4 regions of the Brucella oryzae genome follow, and region 1 is predicted to be linked to each of the others. Evidence: predicted binding sites of a transcription regulator. Region 1 holds the regulator's gene; each other region holds the start of a gene.

Region 1 (4,196 bases):
CCATGATTGCCATTTCACCGCATGAGATATTAGGGCCGAGTTTTCAGATGTCTTTTTCTGCTACGGCCGCCCTGATCGCGGGATATGCGTGGTGGAGCGAGCGTAATGCAAGAAAATATGTCGGCAAGGAAAGGCGTGGAAAGCCCACTCATAGTTTCGGGGGAAAAATCCTGAAGCCGGTCACTGCGGCGGCGGGTACTTCGCTCGTCGCGGGATTGGCGAGCGGAATTTTTGCCGCTTATCATTTCAATAATACTGCGCCGCTGGGCTTGGTGGGGAACGTTCTCGCTGAGCCTGCAATCGCACTTCTCGTGATGCCATTTGCTGTTTTCGGTCTTGTCCTGATGCCGTTGCAACTGGATTGGGTACCATTGCAGATCATGGGATGGGGTATTTTCGCCGTCAGACATATTGCCGCCTTTGTTGCGGCGTGGTCACCTGACGGCAATCCGGGTGCAATGCCTGCACTCACTCTCGTTTTGTGGACTATTGCGCTTGTTCTGGCGGTTGTTCTGTCGACCAGATTGAAGGCGCTGGCACTCCCCTTCATTGTACTTGGTTTTGCTGCTTTCGTCAGGGAGCCTTTTCCGGACATTGTGGTATCAGAAGATGCCAAGCTGGTGGGAGTCCGACTGACTGATGGGAGATTTGCAGTTAATCGGAGCCGTCCGTCGCAATTTACAGTCGACAATTGGAAAACCGCATATCTGGTCGAAGAATTCATCGCACCGCCATCGGGCAAAAACAGAAAACGAACCGATGTGGACGGATTCGAATGCGAAGATGGATTATGTACGATCAGTTTGCGCGATGGTCGCACATTGGTCTACACAGCAGATGTTGCAATGCAAGAAATCGCCTGTAATATCGGCGATGTGGTCATTCTGGCTGTTCCCGGTAAAGAAGCTTCGTGTGGACGCTCCACGACTCTGAGCATCAGTAAACGCGATCTGGCGTTAAAGGGATCTGTAGAGATAAGACTCGGGAAAGCACCGGAGCAAAACCGAGCTCCTGAGGCTTTATCCATAGTTTCTCCTGAAGCGACGGAAGTCGATGTAACACAGCCAATATTTGATCTGCAACGCGACAGCCGAATAACATTTGCAATCAATACGCCGAGCCGTCCCTGGCATATGCATCGCATCCATTCGCGTCCGGCACGTGGTTTGGCCGAGCGCGAATACAAACCAAAACCCCGCCCGCCCAAAAATGCAGTGAATTGTTCATCCGGCGCAGACCGTAACGCAAATCTCTGCGAATGATAATAGAGCGCTTCCAGTTAAAAGAACCATGCCTTCGCTCAATCTTTTTGCTTTGCATTTTCCTGCGCAAAGCCGTTTTTCACTTTGCTGGAAACACCCTAATAGCGGCGGATCAGGCCAACAAGCTTGCCTTGAACCCGCACTCGGTCGGGGCCAAAGATTCGTGTCTCATAGGCGGGGTTGGCTGCTTCGAGTGCGATGGAAGCACCTTTGCGACGAAAGCGCTTCAATGTCGCTTCTTCGTCATCGACGAGAGCGACCACAATTTCACCGGGATTTGCGGATTCGCCACGCTTGATAATGACCGTATCTCCGTCAAAAATTCCAGCATCGATCATTGAATCGCCTCTAACCTCAAGAGCGTAATGCTCACCCGCGCCAATCATTTCTGGCGGAAGGCTCAGGGAATGCGTCTGATTCTGGATGGCTGAAATAGGCACACCAGCAGCGATTCGCCCCATGACTGGCACAGAGACTGTTGCGGATGTGTCGTCATTGGTCGCAACAGAGGTAGGGCGTGACGGTGAAGGCGGCGGTGGTGCTTTGCCCAGGCTGCCTTCGATAACACTGGGAGCGAACTTCTTTTGTGCGTTGAGTCCCGGAGCAATAGAATCCGGCAGACGCAGGACCTCAAGTGCACGTGCCCGGTTTGGCAGCCGACGGATGAAGCCACGCTCCTCCAGAGCGGTGATCAGACGATGGATACCCGATTTCGAAGCCAGATCGAGCGCTTCCTTCATTTCATCGAACGACGGTGGAATGCCCGTTTCTTTTAGACGTTCATGAATGAACAGCAGAAGCTCGTGCTGTTTACGGGTTAACATGCGCGACACCCTCCCGGCCAAGAATTGAGAAAAACAAAACCAGAACGAACACTATATGTTCCAGTCTTGTTCTGCAATGGTTTTAAAAGCATTAACGCTCAAGACGAGATTGAACGGATTGTTTCAGGACGGGCGCATCATCTATGCGCTACTTCAGATACTGATCCGAATAACATATATTCTATCGTGAGTTAGATCAGTTTTCTCATGCTTTAGTGATGGCAGATAACATGCTGAATCTAGAGCATAAGGACACGACAATCATCGCCGAGAGCGGCTGCGGGAGCGTTCTCGTCTCTGATGAGAAGCGCTTTTGAGCCGACGAGTGCCGAAAGCATAGACGAATCCTGAACTGGAAATGGCTTCGCTATCAGTGTTCCGTCCGGAGTTGATTCGACCGTGGCTCGGATATAATCGCGGCGGTAGTCATTCGCAGGCAGGACAGTGCCCAGTTTTGCAGGCCGGATATCGGCGTCGAAGTTAGTTCCGGCAAGCTTGGCGACAAGCGGTCGAAGAAAGACGAGGCTGCAGACGAGGCTGGAAACAGGGTTGCCGGGCAAGCCTATGATATGCACGATTTTGCCGTTCACGCTGATGTGTCCATACATCAGGGGCTTACCCGGCCTCATGGCGATCTTCCAGAAATCGAGATTAACGCCCAATTTTTGAAGCGCGCCGTGCACAAAATCTCGGTCACCGACCGACGCGCCGCCAATCGTAACCAGAATGTCGATGCCGCTTTGCAGGCTATCTGCTATTGCCTGTTCAATCTTGGCAGGATCATCTGGAATGATTCCTTTGTCTTCCGGGCTGCCGCCAGCCCGCCTGATAATTTCAGCGATTCCGACGCTGTTCGATGCAACAATCTGGTCCATTCCGGGTGTTTCACCCGGCGCGACGAGCTCATCACCGGTCGCAACGATTGCCGCCTTTGGTTTTTGAAATACATCGATTCTCGCATTGCCGCTTGCAGCGGCTAACGATAGGGCGGCGGCGTCCAGCTCTCGTCCGCTCGAAATGACGACGTTACCGGGCGAAAAGTCGAGGCCCGCGCGACGTATATGCCGTCCTGGCTCTATTCCTTCATGAACGGTGAGCCGGTCATCCGAACGCTCGGTGTGTTCTTGAATGACAATTGTGTCTGTGCCTTTGGGCAGTGGCGCGCCGGTAAAAATGCGGACCGCCTGTCCGATCCCCAATTCGCCTTCGAATCGATTGCCTGCTGCCGATTCGCCGATGATGTCGAACTCAACAGGATAAGCGATGTTCTCCGGGGCGATCAGGGCATAGCCATCCATTGCCGAGCCGTCGAAAGGCGGCTGTAGAAAATGTGCCAACACAGGTGTTGCAACCACGCGCCCACCTGCATCCGACAAAGCGATTTGCTCTTTACCGTGCGGTTCCGCAGACTTCAGGATGCGGGCCAGTGCTTCATCGACCGGGAGAAGGGACATGGTGTTTCCTCTCGAACTGAATTGTGGACCCGTTTAGAGCATAAAGCCTGTCTGGAAGAATTGATCCAGAACAAGGTTCAGCGATTATGCCGTCCAATCACCGGATTTGCCGCCGCTTTTTTCGGTAACGCGGATGCCGTCGATCTCCATATGTTTGTCGATGGCTTTGGCCATGTCATAAATGGTAAGACATGTGACGGAAACGGCGGTGAGGGCTTCCATTTCCACGCCAGTGCGCCCTTTGAGCTTGGCGAGTGCGCGAACGCGCAGACCGGGCAGTGCCTGATCCGGTTCGATTTCGACAGAGATTTTGGTCAGCATAAGCGGATGGCAGAGGGGAATCAGGTCAGCAGTCTTTTTTGCCGCCATGATGCCTGCCAGACGCGCGGCGCCAATGACGTCACCCTTCGCGGCATTGCCTTCCAGAATGAGCGCCAGCGTTTCCGGCTTCATTCTGACCGATCCTTCGGCTACGGCTTGGCGTTCAGTTTCATCCTTCGCCCCAACATCCACCATATTGGCAGCACCGGTCTGGTCGATATGGGTGAGCTTGGACGTCATCGATCAGGCCCTGCCGGTCAGGAGTTCACGGGTAGCCGCCGCAACATCAGCCTGGCGCATCAGGCTCTCGCCGATGAGGAAGGTCCCGATTCCGG
Region 2 (4,115 bases), on a different contig from region 1:
GTTCATCGGCTATGCCCGCGTCTCGACACGCGGCCAGGACCTCGACGCGCAGCGCGCCGCCCTTGGCGCGGCTGGCTGCGTCCGTATCTTTGAGGAAAAGGCGTCCGGAGCGAAGCGGGACCGGCCCGAGCTGGCGCGGATGCTCGACCATCTGCGCGCCGGCGACGTGGTGACGATCACCAGGCTAGACCGCCTCGCCCGATCGACCGCCGACCTTCTGGCGATCGCGGAGCGGATCAAGGAGGCCGGCGCTGGCCTGCGATCGCTGGCAGAGCCGTGGGCCGACACGACGACGCCGGCCGGGCGCATGGTGTTGACCGTGTTCGCCGGCATTGCGGATTTCGAGCGCAGCTTGATCGTGGAGCGCACGAGCGCCGGCCGGATCGCGGCGAAGGCGCGGGGTGTGCGGTTCGGCCCCTCCCCTACCCTGTCGGCCGAGCAGATCGCGCACGCCCGCCAGCTCATCCATGACGACAAGAAGCCGGTGGCGGAAGTCGCCCGGCTTCTGAAAGTGCATCGCGCCACCCTCTACCGGGCGCTAGATGGTGTGCCAGCGAAGTAAAATCGCGGGGGGAATGATTACATGCTTGCAGGCAATCATGTTTGCCCTGCCCTCTCCTCTCGGCATCCGACTCGCGCCGAGATAGAGCGCGAAACGCCAGCGAGAGCACTGAACTGAATCCCGCTATTTCAGCGGCTTGGATTCAAGGGCTTGCAGAATCAGACAAATCACCGCTTACTTGTAAGTATGAAGCAAAACACAGAAAAGATTCGGAAGGACGTTGCCGCTCATAGGGCGCGGCAGGCGGCCGCCGGTCGTGTGGCGCTGAATACCTACGTTCCGGGTGATCTTGTCGAAGCACTTGATCAGATCAAGGAACGCCGAGGCGCGCCGGGTCGCGCGCCGCTTATCGAAGAAGCGTTGAGGCTACTTATCGAGAAGGAAACGAGGGCATAACGAAAAACCCCTCGCCGGTGGCACGGCAAGGGGTTTTTGGATTTCGGAACGGCTAGCTTTGGGGCCAACCACAAACCTGTCCCCAACATAGCTCGTTACCACTAACCCCGCAAGACATGCGTTTTGCGGGAACAGTGAAATTTTGTCCGTTGTCCAAGCCGTCATGCCCTCCCGAACGGAAGGACGAAGGGCATATGTTGAGGACGCAAATCGCGGCCGCGATCGGCTGCGCGCGTGCGAACGCGCTTGATGAAATCATGCGGGAGGTCTGGACGCGCTACAGCGCCGGCCAGCTCTCCGAGGAAGACGCCGGCGCGCTTTCCGCGCTCGCCCAGGAGCGCCGGGCGGCGTGGCGGGGATCGGGACAGGTTGCGCTTGGCTTGGTCTTCCCTCCCCCGGCCGCACGATGCCCGACGCCGGTTCGCCGGCACAGCCATTTCAAGGGCCGATCGGAGGGCCGCATATGGCGGCCGACGACGCGCAAGGACGTGCAGGCGATTTTGAAGGCGGCCGAAATCTACAACGAGGCCGGCTTGCACCAGAAGGGCGAGCGCAGCGGCCCGCTAGGATCGGTGGCGCTGGACGTGCTGCGGCTGTTCGTCAACTTGATCGACTTCCGCACCGGGCGGCTTGAGCCGGCAATTACAACGATCATGGACCGCTTGGGCCGCTCACGCGATACGATCGTGCGGGCGCTGAAGAACCTGCGGGCGCATGGTTTCATCGACTGGCTGCGGCGCTACGAGCCGACAGGGAACGAGGGGCGCGGCCCCCAGGTGCAGCAGGCGAGCAACGCCTATCGCCTGTCCCTGCCGGAAAAGGCCCGGCAGTTCCTTGGCCGGTTCGGCAAGGCCCCTCCCCCGCCTGCGGATCATGGACAGGATCAGCAGGCATGGAGCGAGGCAATCGACGCTTACAGGAAGGCCCTGCCCCTCGATGAGCGGACGCAGCTTGACGCCGGCGACAGCCCGCTAGGTCAGGCTCTTGTGAAGTTGGCAAAGACCTTCATGAAACGTGAGTCCGATAAACAGACTGAATCCCCCTCTAGTTCTATTCTTTATATAAAAACATAAGCGGTCGCCGCTGTTCGGGCCGCTCACGCGGCCCTGCGGCGGTTCCGGCCCGCGCATAGGCGGGCCGGCAAGCGGCACCCTCAGAGCAAAATCCGCAATGCTTGCGCCTGCGGTCACCGTCCTATGGGCTTTCGAGAGGGAGCAAGGGGCAAGGGCTGCGCTCAATATGAGATCATGTAAACATGCTTGCATGTAAGCGCAAATTGTGCGATTGTTGTTTCGTACGATACAAAAGAGGCCGCCATGTCCCCCGCCAATCCGACCGCGAAGACCTATGCTGCGCTGAATCGGGCGTTCGATTTCTTCAATGACCGGCTTTTTGGCGGCGAGCTGCCGCCCTGCCTCGTGACCTTGCAGCGGAAGAACAAAGCCTATGGCTATTTCGCTGGCGGCCGGTTCGGATCGAAGGACGGCGCGGAGATCACCGACGAAATCGCGTTGAACCCGTCGCACTTCAAGAGCCGGACGGACGAGCAGAGCCTTTCCACCCTCGCCCATGAGATGGCGCACCTTTGGGAGCACCATTTCGGGAAGCCCTCGCGGAACGGCTACCACAACAAGGAATGGGCGGCGAAGATGCACGCGATCGGCCTGCACCCTTCCGACACCGGCCGACCTGGCGGGAAGGAAATAGGCCAGTCATGCAGCCATTACATCATCGAGGCCGGCCCCTACGCCCGTGCTTTTGCGGAGCTGGCCGCTCAACCTGACTTTTCAGCCCTCTATGTCGAGCTTTGGGACGACGCCGACGCCCGGAAGAAGCGCAAGGCGAAGTCGGCCAGCAAAACCCGCTACACATGCCCGAACTGCGAGCTTCACGCCTGGGCGAAGCCGGGCGCGCGCTTGGTTTGCGGGGAGTGCGACGAGCCTATGGCGGCCGAGGACGGCGACGACGATTAACCGCCCATAAACATAAACATGCTTACATGCTTGCGAGAAAGCATGTAGGTTTCCTTGCATGAAAGGATGAAACCATGATTACAGTAGCGTTCTGCACGCAAAAGGGCGGGACCGGCAAGACAACGATCGCGACGGCGCTTGCGGTCGCGGCGCATCAGGCCGGGAAGAAATCCGCCTTGCTCGACCTCGACCCTCAGACGAACGCCGTCAACTGGTTTGACCGGCGAGAAGGCGATGGCCCTGACGTTGCCTCGATCCAGCCCGGCGCTATCCCGCGCTCCTTGGACGCCTATCGCGGCCTTGGCATGGATTGGGTGTTCATTGATACGCCCGGCAAGATGGACAGCGCCTCGACCGAGGCGGCCAAGCACGCCGACATGGTGTTGATCCCGACCCAAGCGCAGATATTTGCGATCGACACCTTGGAGCCTCTAAAGCGGCTGCTCGACATGGCCGGCAACCCCCCGGCCTTTGTGGTGCTAAATCTCGTGCATCCGAACGCCGGGGGTAGGGCGGCCGACGACGCCGCCGCGATCACAGAGCGTTTCAACGTGCCGGTCGCGCCCATCCATCTGTCGCGCCTGAAAGCCTACGAGGATGCGCCGGCCCTGGGGCAGACGCCGCAAGAGCTGGAACCGCAAGGACGTGCCGCCCAAGAAGTCGCCGGCCTGTTTAGCTTCCTTTCAGAGCAGGCAAGCATGATTACAGGTAAGCATGAAAGGATGAAAGCATGAGCCGCAAGCCTTCCCTTCTGGCGACCGCGATCAAGACGGCGGAGTCGCCGGCGGCCGAGCCAGCAGCTCCCGCCCCTTTCGACACGCCGACCGAGCTGAAGCGGTCGGCTCGCGGCCAGCAGTCGGCCGGAACCTACGTTCCGCCGTCGCGGGCGAACAAGAGCGCCAAAACGCATCACCTGCCGCCGGCCTATTGGGAGACGCTGGAAGAACTCAGCTTCCGAACGCGCGACGACAAAGGCAAGCGGGTTACGCAGGAGCGGCTTGTGGCCGAGGCGCTGAACCTGCTTTTCGCGAAATACAATTTTCCGGTCGTTCGAGAGGATGGGGAATAGCGGGCAAACATGCGTACAGGTAAGCATGTAACCATCCGCCCCCGGCCGAGCGGGCCGGCCGGGGGCTACCGCCGAGCTAGTAGGCGCTTGAAACTATAACAATATGCACTATAGT
Region 3 (4,196 bases), on a different contig from region 1:
GCCAGACTTTTTTGTAACCCTTTGTAATTTATGGGAATTAATTTGCAGCATGATGCGGCAAGGCTAGCGGATCCAATACTGGCGCTAAGCCGCATAACTCATTGAATATATTAGGATAAATGTTGGAGGCCTCGCCCGGAATCGAACCGGGGTGCAAGGATTTGCAGTCCTCTGCGTAACCACTCCGCCACGAGGCCATCCGTACAGCTGTTGCCAAATCAGTTAGCAGCACCTTGGTCCGTTCCAATATTGATAGAGATCGGCCTCGTCAAGCCGTTAGAGGCAAATGTAGAAAATTTCTACAGAGGTTTATTCGCATCCTCTAGTTTCAGGGCTGCTCATCTCGATCAGACGGCGTTTGAGGGTGAGCCAGATTGCCTCTCGAGAAAGTGTAGCCTGTTTCGACAGCACTTAATCCAAACTTGTTTCTCAATCGGTCTACGGCATTTTCGGCCACGGCACGTTTGGTTGCTTGGGTATCGACAAGATCGGGCGGGTCGGCGCATTCACTTGAGGACAGTTCGCTAACGCCAATTCCTAGCAGTCGAAACCGTGTTCCATCCAGTTCCCTCTCAAGAAGTTGTAATCCTTGGCGGAATATTCTATCCGCAAGCTGGGTCGGATCGGATAGCTGTCGATTGCGCGTCCGTGATTTAAAATCGTGGGTTTTTAGCTTCAGAACCACAGTGCGCCCGGCTAATTTACCTGCTTTAAGTCGTCGCGAGACTTTTTCGGCGAGCGCGCGAAGGATCGGAACAAGATCGTTTGCGTCCGACAGGTCGTTATTGAATGTCGTCTCTGCTGAAACGCTTTTCATGCCATGGTCTGGCTCGACCCTGCGACTGTCCAGGCCCCGGGACAAACGATAAAGACGCTGGCCCATAGTGCCATAGGCCTTCATGAGCGCTCCTTCTTCCATCGCCTGCAGCTGGCCAATAAAACGAATGCCGTCGCTCTCCAGCTTGGCTGCAAAGGCTTTGCCGACGCCCCAGATCGTGCTGACCGGTCGGCCCCGCAAAAAGGCCAGTGCTTCTGCTTTGCCGATGATGGAAAATCCGCGCGGCTTTTCTATATCTGATGCAACCTTGGCGAGAAACTTGCAATAGGAGAGCCCTATAGATGCCGAGATTCCAACTTCGTCTTCTACTCGCTTGGCAAAGCGGGCAAGAACGATGGCAGGTGGCGCCTTATGCAAGCGTTCTGTACCGCTCAGATCCAGAAAAGCTTCATCGATTGACAGAGGTTCGACCAACGGTGTCAGATCGCGCATCATCTGCCGTATTTCGCGACCAACGCGAACGTATTTCTCCATGTTAGGCTTGACTACAACAGCATTTGGACACGCTTCAAGCGCCTTGAACATCGGCATGGCGGATCGTACGCCGTGAATACGAGCAAGGTAGCAGGCAGTTGAAACAACACCGCGTTTCCCACCACCGATGATGAGCGGCTTGTCTTGAAATTCTGGATTGTCCCGCTTTTCGACAGAAGCGTAAAAGGCGTCGCAATCTATATGGGCCAGAGATAATCTATAAAGTTCTTTATGACGTAGAAGTCGAGGACTGCCACACGCATGACATCGCCTGACCGTGTCCGATTTCTGCGGCGAAAGGCAATCGCGGCACACGCCTTTTTCCGGCCTGTTGGGTGCAGTTGTGTCAACCATGAGGATGAACCGTATGATGAACATAAAAGGAACATCGATTTATAGCATCGAAAGGTCGGAGTGCCACATGAATATACGATATCAGTTGGTCTTACACTTGACATTGGCGGGAATATCACCAAGTTTAGCATCATGAATAACCGTTTTGCATCCATACTCCATCGGGTCCATCCGATCACGGGATAGCTACCCTCGAGTTCTGCCTAGCGCAGGGGGACTCCGGGGGACGGTACGCCGCTTGTTCAATAGCGGATTTCAAATAAGCGCTTTCACCAAAATCAATCTGAACAGCTTCGTGCCCCAAAAGCATGGAGACTATTATCTTTTAACAGCAGTGAGCACTCGCCATGAGCGGAAAAAATCGCAAGAAGCCCAATATTGTTGTCAGCGAAATCGACTATGAACGCTTGATGGGGCTGGCCACCAATGTTTCGGAACGTCTCGAGGAGATCGCCGAGGAATTGATGGTTGAACTCGACCGCGCGAAAGTCGTTCCTGCAAAGCGGTTGCCGCAGAACGTGATTCAGATGGGGTCTGCGGTTGAGTTTCGTTCCAATGATGGGCAAGAACGCCGGGTGACGCTGGTGTACCCTGGCGAGGCAGATATTGCACAAGGAAAAATCTCAATTCTCACGCCTATCGGCACCGCTCTGATTGGCCTTACGCCCGGCCAGTCGATCTCCTGGACGGCGCGCGACGGTAAACCGCATGAGTTGAACGTTCTGTCTGTTTCGAATGAAGCCGAGGTTTCTGCGGCAAATCCTGCTGCTGAATAATTACCAAAAGGCCCGGCTTTGCCGGGCTTTTAATTTGTAAATTGAGATTTTCATTAAAGATGCTGATGCAGCCCGCCAGGCAAATATGACGGGGCTTTCTCGATTGTTGCTGGATCACGACCAGCCTCCTCACAGTAGCGCAGCAATGTGGGCTCATGTGCCAGAAAAAACTGTAACACACCGGCAAGAAAACCGGGTTCTAATGCGGCCTGTCGGATTGACGTGGCCTCTATGCCTGTGAGTGAGAGAAAGCGAGGCAGCAGATCTTTGTCCTGCGCCAGCCATGCCAACGCCTCAATAGCGATTGCTTCTGCATCTGCTTGGCTCATTAGCGCTCTCATGTGGTGTCTCCGCCTTTTTCATTGCATCGCCGAATGTGTAACGATCGACTTGTCGAGGAACAATGGAATTATTTGCCTTTCATCAACGAAATGAGGTTAGACTATTCGCAGTCTAAAAAGTGGGACCCTTCAGGTAGAGAAGAAAATCGAGCGAATGCCGGATTGCTACAGGGAATAAGACCAAGGAATTTTCGATGCCGAAAAGCGTAATGATTGTCGAAGACAACGAACTGAATATGAAGTTGTTTCGCGATCTCATCGAAGCTAGCGGATATGAGACCATCAGGACGAGAAACGGGCTTGAGGCACTGGACCTCGCGCGCGAGCATCGGCCTGACCTGATTCTTATGGACATACAGCTACCTGAGGTGTCGGGGTTGGAAGTTACCAAATGGCTGAAGGACGACGACGACTTGCGGCATATTCCAGTTATTGCTGTAACGGCATTTGCCATGAAGGGGGACGAGGAACGTATTCGGCAGGGAGGCTGTGAAGCTTATATATCCAAGCCGATATCGGTGCCGCGCTTCATAGAAACAATTAAATCCTATCTGGGCGACGCTTAGCGGAAAATAGGGCGAGGGGCATCATGACAGCACGAATTCTCGTCGTTGACGATGTGGATTCCAACGTGAAGCTCCTCGAGGCAAGGCTGCTCTCTGAATATTATGAAGTTGTTACGGTTTTTAACGGGCCGGATGCCATAGAGATTTGCCTGGGTGGGCAAATCGACGTCGTGCTTCTCGACGTATTGATGCCGGAAATGGACGGTTTTGAAGTATGTCGTCGATTGAAAGACGATCCGCGCACGTCCAATATTCCTGTTGTCATGGTGACGTCGCTTGATAGTGCCGAGGACAAGATTCGCGGCCTTGAAGCGGGTGCCGACGACTTTTTGTCGAAGCCTGTCAGCGATCTTCAGCTATTGTCGCGTGTGAAGAGCCTGGCGCGGCTGAAACTGGTCTCTGATGAGCTTTTCCAACGAACGGGCACAGTTGCCGATGCAGAGGTGGAAACGCTGCTGGCAAGTAAAATGGGCGGTAACTATGCTGACAAGGATGAGGTCGCCCGAATTCTCATCGTGGATGAGGATGAACTGGCGGCTGCACGCCTTCGTCTCATTCTTGGAGAGACCTATCGTGTCGACGTGGCAAGCGATGCCAATACGGCTTTGATCCGGTCGATAGATACGGATTACGACAGTATCGTCGTTTCAACCAATTTTACTTATTATGATCCGCTTCGTCTTTGTTCGCAGTTGCGGACCATAGAGCGCACAAGGCTGGTACCGATCATCCTTGTTGTACGGGAAGATGAGGGAGCGATCGTGGTGCGCGCGCTGGAGCTTGGCGTAAATGACTATCTGATGCGCCCGCTTGAGAAACTGGAGCTGTTCGCGCGCCTGCGAACCCA
Region 4 (4,196 bases), on a different contig from region 1:
GAGCTTGTAGCGCGGCACTGCCTACAGAACCTTCGTGACCTGTGCACCACGCAGAAATTCCTGCGCAGGCAATGGCTTGCCGCCGGAGCGCTGCAGCGTGACGAGCCGCACAGCACCCTCGCCGCAGGCAACCGTCAGGCGATCATCCAGCACCGTGCCCGGCGCGCCCGAACCTTCGCCCAGCGTGGAGCGCTGCAACTTCACGCGCTCGACAGCGCCATTGATTTCCATCTCGCACCACGCGCCCGGAAAGGGCGACAGGCCGCGAATGGTGTTGTGCACATCCGTTGCCGGCTTCGACCAGTCGATGCGCGCTTCGGCCTTGTCGATCTTGGCGGCATAGGTGACGCCGTCTTCCGCCTGCGGCTGCAAAGCAAGGCTTTCGCGTTCCAGCGCGCCCAGCGCGCGGATCATCAGGTCGGCGCCGATCATGCTCAGGCGATCATGCAGTTCGCCTGCCGTCATGTCGGGCGTGATCGCAACCTTTTCCGCCATGGCGACAGGCCCGGTATCAAGCCCCGCATCCATCTTCATAATCATCATGCCGGTTTCCGCATCGCCCGCCATGATGGCGCGCTGGATGGGAGCAGCGCCGCGCCAGCGCGGCAGCAGCGAGGCATGGCCGTTATAGCAACCAAGGCGCGGCGCATCCAGAATGGCCTGCGGCAGCAACAGGCCATAAGCCACGACAACCGCAACATCAGCCTCGAGACTTGCGAAAACGTCCTGCTCTTCCGCACCCTTGAGGCTCTTCGGCGTGAACACCGGAATGCCGAACTGTTCGGCCTTTTCATGCACCGGCGACTTGGTCAGCTCCAGACCTCTGCGGCCTGCCGGGCGCGGCGGCTGCGTATAGGCGGCAACGACCTCATAACCATGACCGATGATGGCGGTGAGGATCGGCACGGAAAATTCCGGCGTCCCCATGAAAACGACACGCATTAAAGCACTTTCTTCGATGCCCGCTGGCTGGCGAGCTTCTTGAACTTCTTGATAACCATATCGCGTTTCAACTTGGAAATATGGTCGATGAAGAGCACGCCGTTCAGGTGGTCGATTTCATGTTGCAGGCAGGTGGCCATCAATCCATCGGCCTCCATGGACTGCGGCTTGCCGTCGGCATCGAAATAATCGACCTTGACCGTCGCGGGGCGCTCGACCTCCGCATAATAATCCGGGATTGAAAGACAGCCCTCTTCATAGGTACTGCGCTCGTCGGAGGACTGCACGATCGTCGGGTTGACGAAGACATGCGGCGCCTTCGGCTCGCCTTCCTTGGCAAGGTCGATGACGAGCATACGGATCGGTTCCCCCACCTGAATGGCGGCAAGGCCGATGCCCGGCGCATCATACATGGTGTCGAACATATCGCTGGCGAATTTGCGCAATTGATCGTCGAAGCGTTCAACAGGCGCGGAAACCTGACGCAGCACGGGATCGGGAAGGATGATAAGCGGTTTTACAGACATGGGCTTTCACGTAATGGGTCGCGCGAGAATCGTCAATTCCACATTGCAAAATGTTCTTGTTTTGATCTCATCAAGGCGTCACGAATCAGTTAAGCTCCCTTCATGGAAAATCAGAACCTCTTGAATGAGCCGCTTCTACAGCTCGGCGCCACGTCCTTCACGCTCGGCAATATCCTGCTGGCGGGCATCGTCGTGCTTGTGCTCTGCCTGTGCGTTTTTCTCATTGCGGCGACACGTTCCGCACGGCTTCGCGCGGTCGCGGAAGCGCAGGCGGAGGACCGTGCCCGCGACGCGGAATTTCGCATGGCGGAAATCCTGAAGGCACAAGCCGAAATGCAGGGCCGGATGCAAACCATGGCGGAAGTGTTCGGCTCGCGGCAGGCCGAACTCAACCAGTCGATCCGCGAACGGCTCGACGGCATGACGCACCGCATCGGCCAGACCATGACCGAGCAGACCCGCTCGACGCATGAGAACCTTGCCAAATTGCAGGAGCGCCTTGCCGTCATCGACACGGCGCAGAACAATATCCAGTCGCTCGCCGGACAGGTGGTGCAGTTGCAGGCGATCCTCGCCAACAAGCAGACGCGCGGCGCTTTCGGCCAATCACGGATGGAGGCGATCATTGCCGACGGCCTGCCACAGGGCGCTTACGAGTTTCAGGCGACGCTTTCCAACAGCACCCGCCCCGACTGCTTAGTGCGGATGCCCAACAACGCGCCCTCTTTGGTGATCGACGCGAAATTTCCGCTCGAAGCCTGGAATTCCATGCGCGAAACGGAACAGCCGGAGGCGCGCAAGGCAGCCGTCGCCCAGTTCCGCCGCGACATGGAAGTGCATATCAAGGATGTCTCAGACAAATATCTGATCCCCGGCGAAACGCAGGATACGGCCTTCCTGTTCGTGCCGTCGGAATCGATCTTCGCCGATATTCACGAGCATTTCGAAGCTCTGATCCAGCGCGCGCACCGGGCGCGGGTGGTCATCGTCTCGCCTTCGCTGCTGATGCTGTCGATTCAGGTCATTCAGGCAATCCTGAAAGATGCCCGCATGCGCGAGCAGGCGCATGTCATTCAGGGCGAAGTGATCCGGCTGATGGAAGATGTCGGCCGCCTCGACGAGCGCGTGCGCAAGCTGCAAACCCATTTCGCACAGGCCAACAAAGATATTGACGATATTCTTGTGTCTTCCAACAAAGTGACCAAGCGCGGCGCAAAAATCGAGGCGCTGGAATTCGGCCCTGCGCCCACGGAGGAACCTTCACGCCCACAGGCCAGACCGACCGAACCGGGTCAGCTACGCCTGCGCGTAGTGGATGAGGATTGATCCTGTTTTCCCTCGTCCATCGAGACGGTGCTACGCACCTCCTCAGGATGAGGGAAACGCGTAGGCCCTATCAACTATTGTCTGACTGGCCGGTCCGAATGCCCCAGATCGCGTTCCGGCCAGACGAGATCACGCACGCGCTGCTTCAACACCTTGGCTTCGGGAAAGCCGCCGTCGCGCTTGCGTTCCCAAATGAGTTCCTCCCTGCTATCCGGCATATGAACGCGGATTTCAAACACTCCACCCGTGCCCGGACGCAACGCCACTTCACCTAAGTCCTGCCCGAAAGTCTGCAACAGTTCCTGCGCCATCCACGCAGCACGCAGCAGCCAGCTGCATTGGGTGCAGTAGGTGATGGAGATATCCACTGCACCCTTCATCTTATTCAGACTCTGCCGCCAGCACGCTGATAAGCACTTGTTAGCTGCACCGCCAACATTGCGGATAAAAGCTTTTCCATTTCCGAAACGTCAATCCGGCCTTCAGCATATGCAGCGTCAGCAGTATCTAATGCCTCGAAATAAGGCACCCTGTTTTCTACAATTTGTTCTGGAATAGCAGGAGAACCTGGAAGAATAGCATCCAACTTAACACATAATATTAAATAAGATAAAGTTCTTGAAGTCCGGCCATTTCCATCCGAGAAGGGATGTATCCAATTTAAGCGCCACATTACATATGCCGCCAGATGGATCGGGGTGGCTGTTTCCCAATTAGTATTCACATACTCGCAAAGATCTTCAACCAACTCAGCCACTAGATGCGCAGCAACTGGTTGATGTTTACTGCCCTGAATCTCGACTCCCGCCGGACGAAAATTTCCCGCATATCCGCTGAGTTCTGCAAGCGCCTCGCGTTGTAAACTTAAAATCAATGATACGCGAAGCTTGAATTGCTTTCGTTCGATAGCCTGAGCCACCACCTGCATGGCAACGTCAAATTGACGCAAGCCATTTCTAGCTTCCGTCTCCGCCTTTTTTTGAGGATCAGTTATGATCTCTGCTTCTAAAGCCACACTGTGACGCTGGCTTTCTGCTCCCCCACCCATAGCAAAAAGCTCCCCCAATTTACCGCAAGACTGATTTTAGTTTATCAGCTTGATCATCGATCATAGCTTTGGTGATCAAATCATTCTCAAATTTCGTATTGCCATAGGCAAAACTACGCCGTTGCTGCTCTCGATCTTGTGTCGACTGTTTTATTGTCTTGGCAGCCTCGATAAGTATTTTTAATGCGTCCGTCATTGCTAACCCCCTGATGCTTAGCCACATCATATCAGCCAAATCACATACCGATGGTTGCTCGATTTCGGCCAAAAATCCAGCAACAAATGATAATCTACCTTAGTATCCCAATATGGCGACACAAAGTTGATCAATCATCGCCCATCTTGAGTGCCTG

The links. Region 1 encodes LexA, which represses DNA repair genes until DNA is damaged. Its sites were predicted from a motif close to TGTTCNNNNTGTGTTCNG; they were not measured.
Positions count from the first base shown of each region.
Region 2: a site for LexA is predicted at 2,236-2,253, ahead of JNC70_RS21780 (SprT-like domain-containing protein). Genes of this name have one in related genera too.
Region 3: a site for LexA is predicted at 1,683-1,700, ahead of JNC70_RS00515 (DNA polymerase IV). Genes of this name have one in related genera too.
Region 4: a site for LexA is predicted at 1,521-1,538, ahead of JNC70_RS18890 (DNA recombination protein RmuC). Genes of this name have one in related genera too.

Region 1 is NZ_JBHEEO010000008.1:156,155-160,350, reverse strand. It holds gene JNC70_RS11075 (ComEC/Rec2 family competence protein) at 1-1,262, shown strand, start outside; gene lexA (transcriptional repressor LexA) at 1,361-2,086, opposite strand; gene JNC70_RS11065 (molybdopterin molybdotransferase MoeA) at 2,326-3,540, opposite strand; gene moaC (cyclic pyranopterin monophosphate synthase MoaC) at 3,625-4,101, opposite strand; gene trpC (indole-3-glycerol phosphate synthase TrpC) at 4,105-4,196, opposite strand, start outside.
Region 2 is NZ_JBHEEO010000036.1:11,481-15,595, reverse strand. It holds gene JNC70_RS21795 (recombinase family protein) at 1-562, shown strand, start outside; gene JNC70_RS21790 (ribbon-helix-helix protein, CopG family) at 749-958, shown strand; gene JNC70_RS21785 (helix-turn-helix domain-containing protein) at 1,153-2,031, shown strand; gene JNC70_RS21780 (SprT-like domain-containing protein) at 2,275-2,931, shown strand; gene JNC70_RS21775 (nucleotide-binding protein) at 3,006-3,665, shown strand; gene JNC70_RS21770 (chromosome partitioning protein ParB) at 3,662-4,000, shown strand.
Region 3 is NZ_JBHEEO010000001.1:106,346-110,541, reverse strand. It holds tRNA gene JNC70_RS00520 (tRNA-Cys) at 124-197, opposite strand; gene JNC70_RS00515 (DNA polymerase IV) at 329-1,666, opposite strand; gene rnk (nucleoside diphosphate kinase regulator) at 2,014-2,442, shown strand; gene JNC70_RS00505 (DUF3572 domain-containing protein) at 2,496-2,783, opposite strand; gene JNC70_RS00500 (response regulator) at 2,978-3,349, shown strand; gene JNC70_RS00495 (PleD family two-component system response regulator) at 3,373-4,196, shown strand, end outside.
Region 4 is NZ_JBHEEO010000023.1:5,587-9,782, forward strand. It holds gene truA (tRNA pseudouridine(38-40) synthase TruA) at 1-18, opposite strand, end outside; gene fmt (methionyl-tRNA formyltransferase) at 22-942, opposite strand; gene def (peptide deformylase) at 942-1,469, opposite strand; gene JNC70_RS18890 (DNA recombination protein RmuC) at 1,572-2,795, shown strand; gene JNC70_RS18895 (Rdx family protein) at 2,870-3,175, opposite strand; gene JNC70_RS18900 (Fic family protein) at 3,181-3,843, opposite strand; gene JNC70_RS18905 (hypothetical protein) at 3,863-4,039, opposite strand; gene lepA (translation elongation factor 4) at 4,170-4,196, opposite strand, start outside.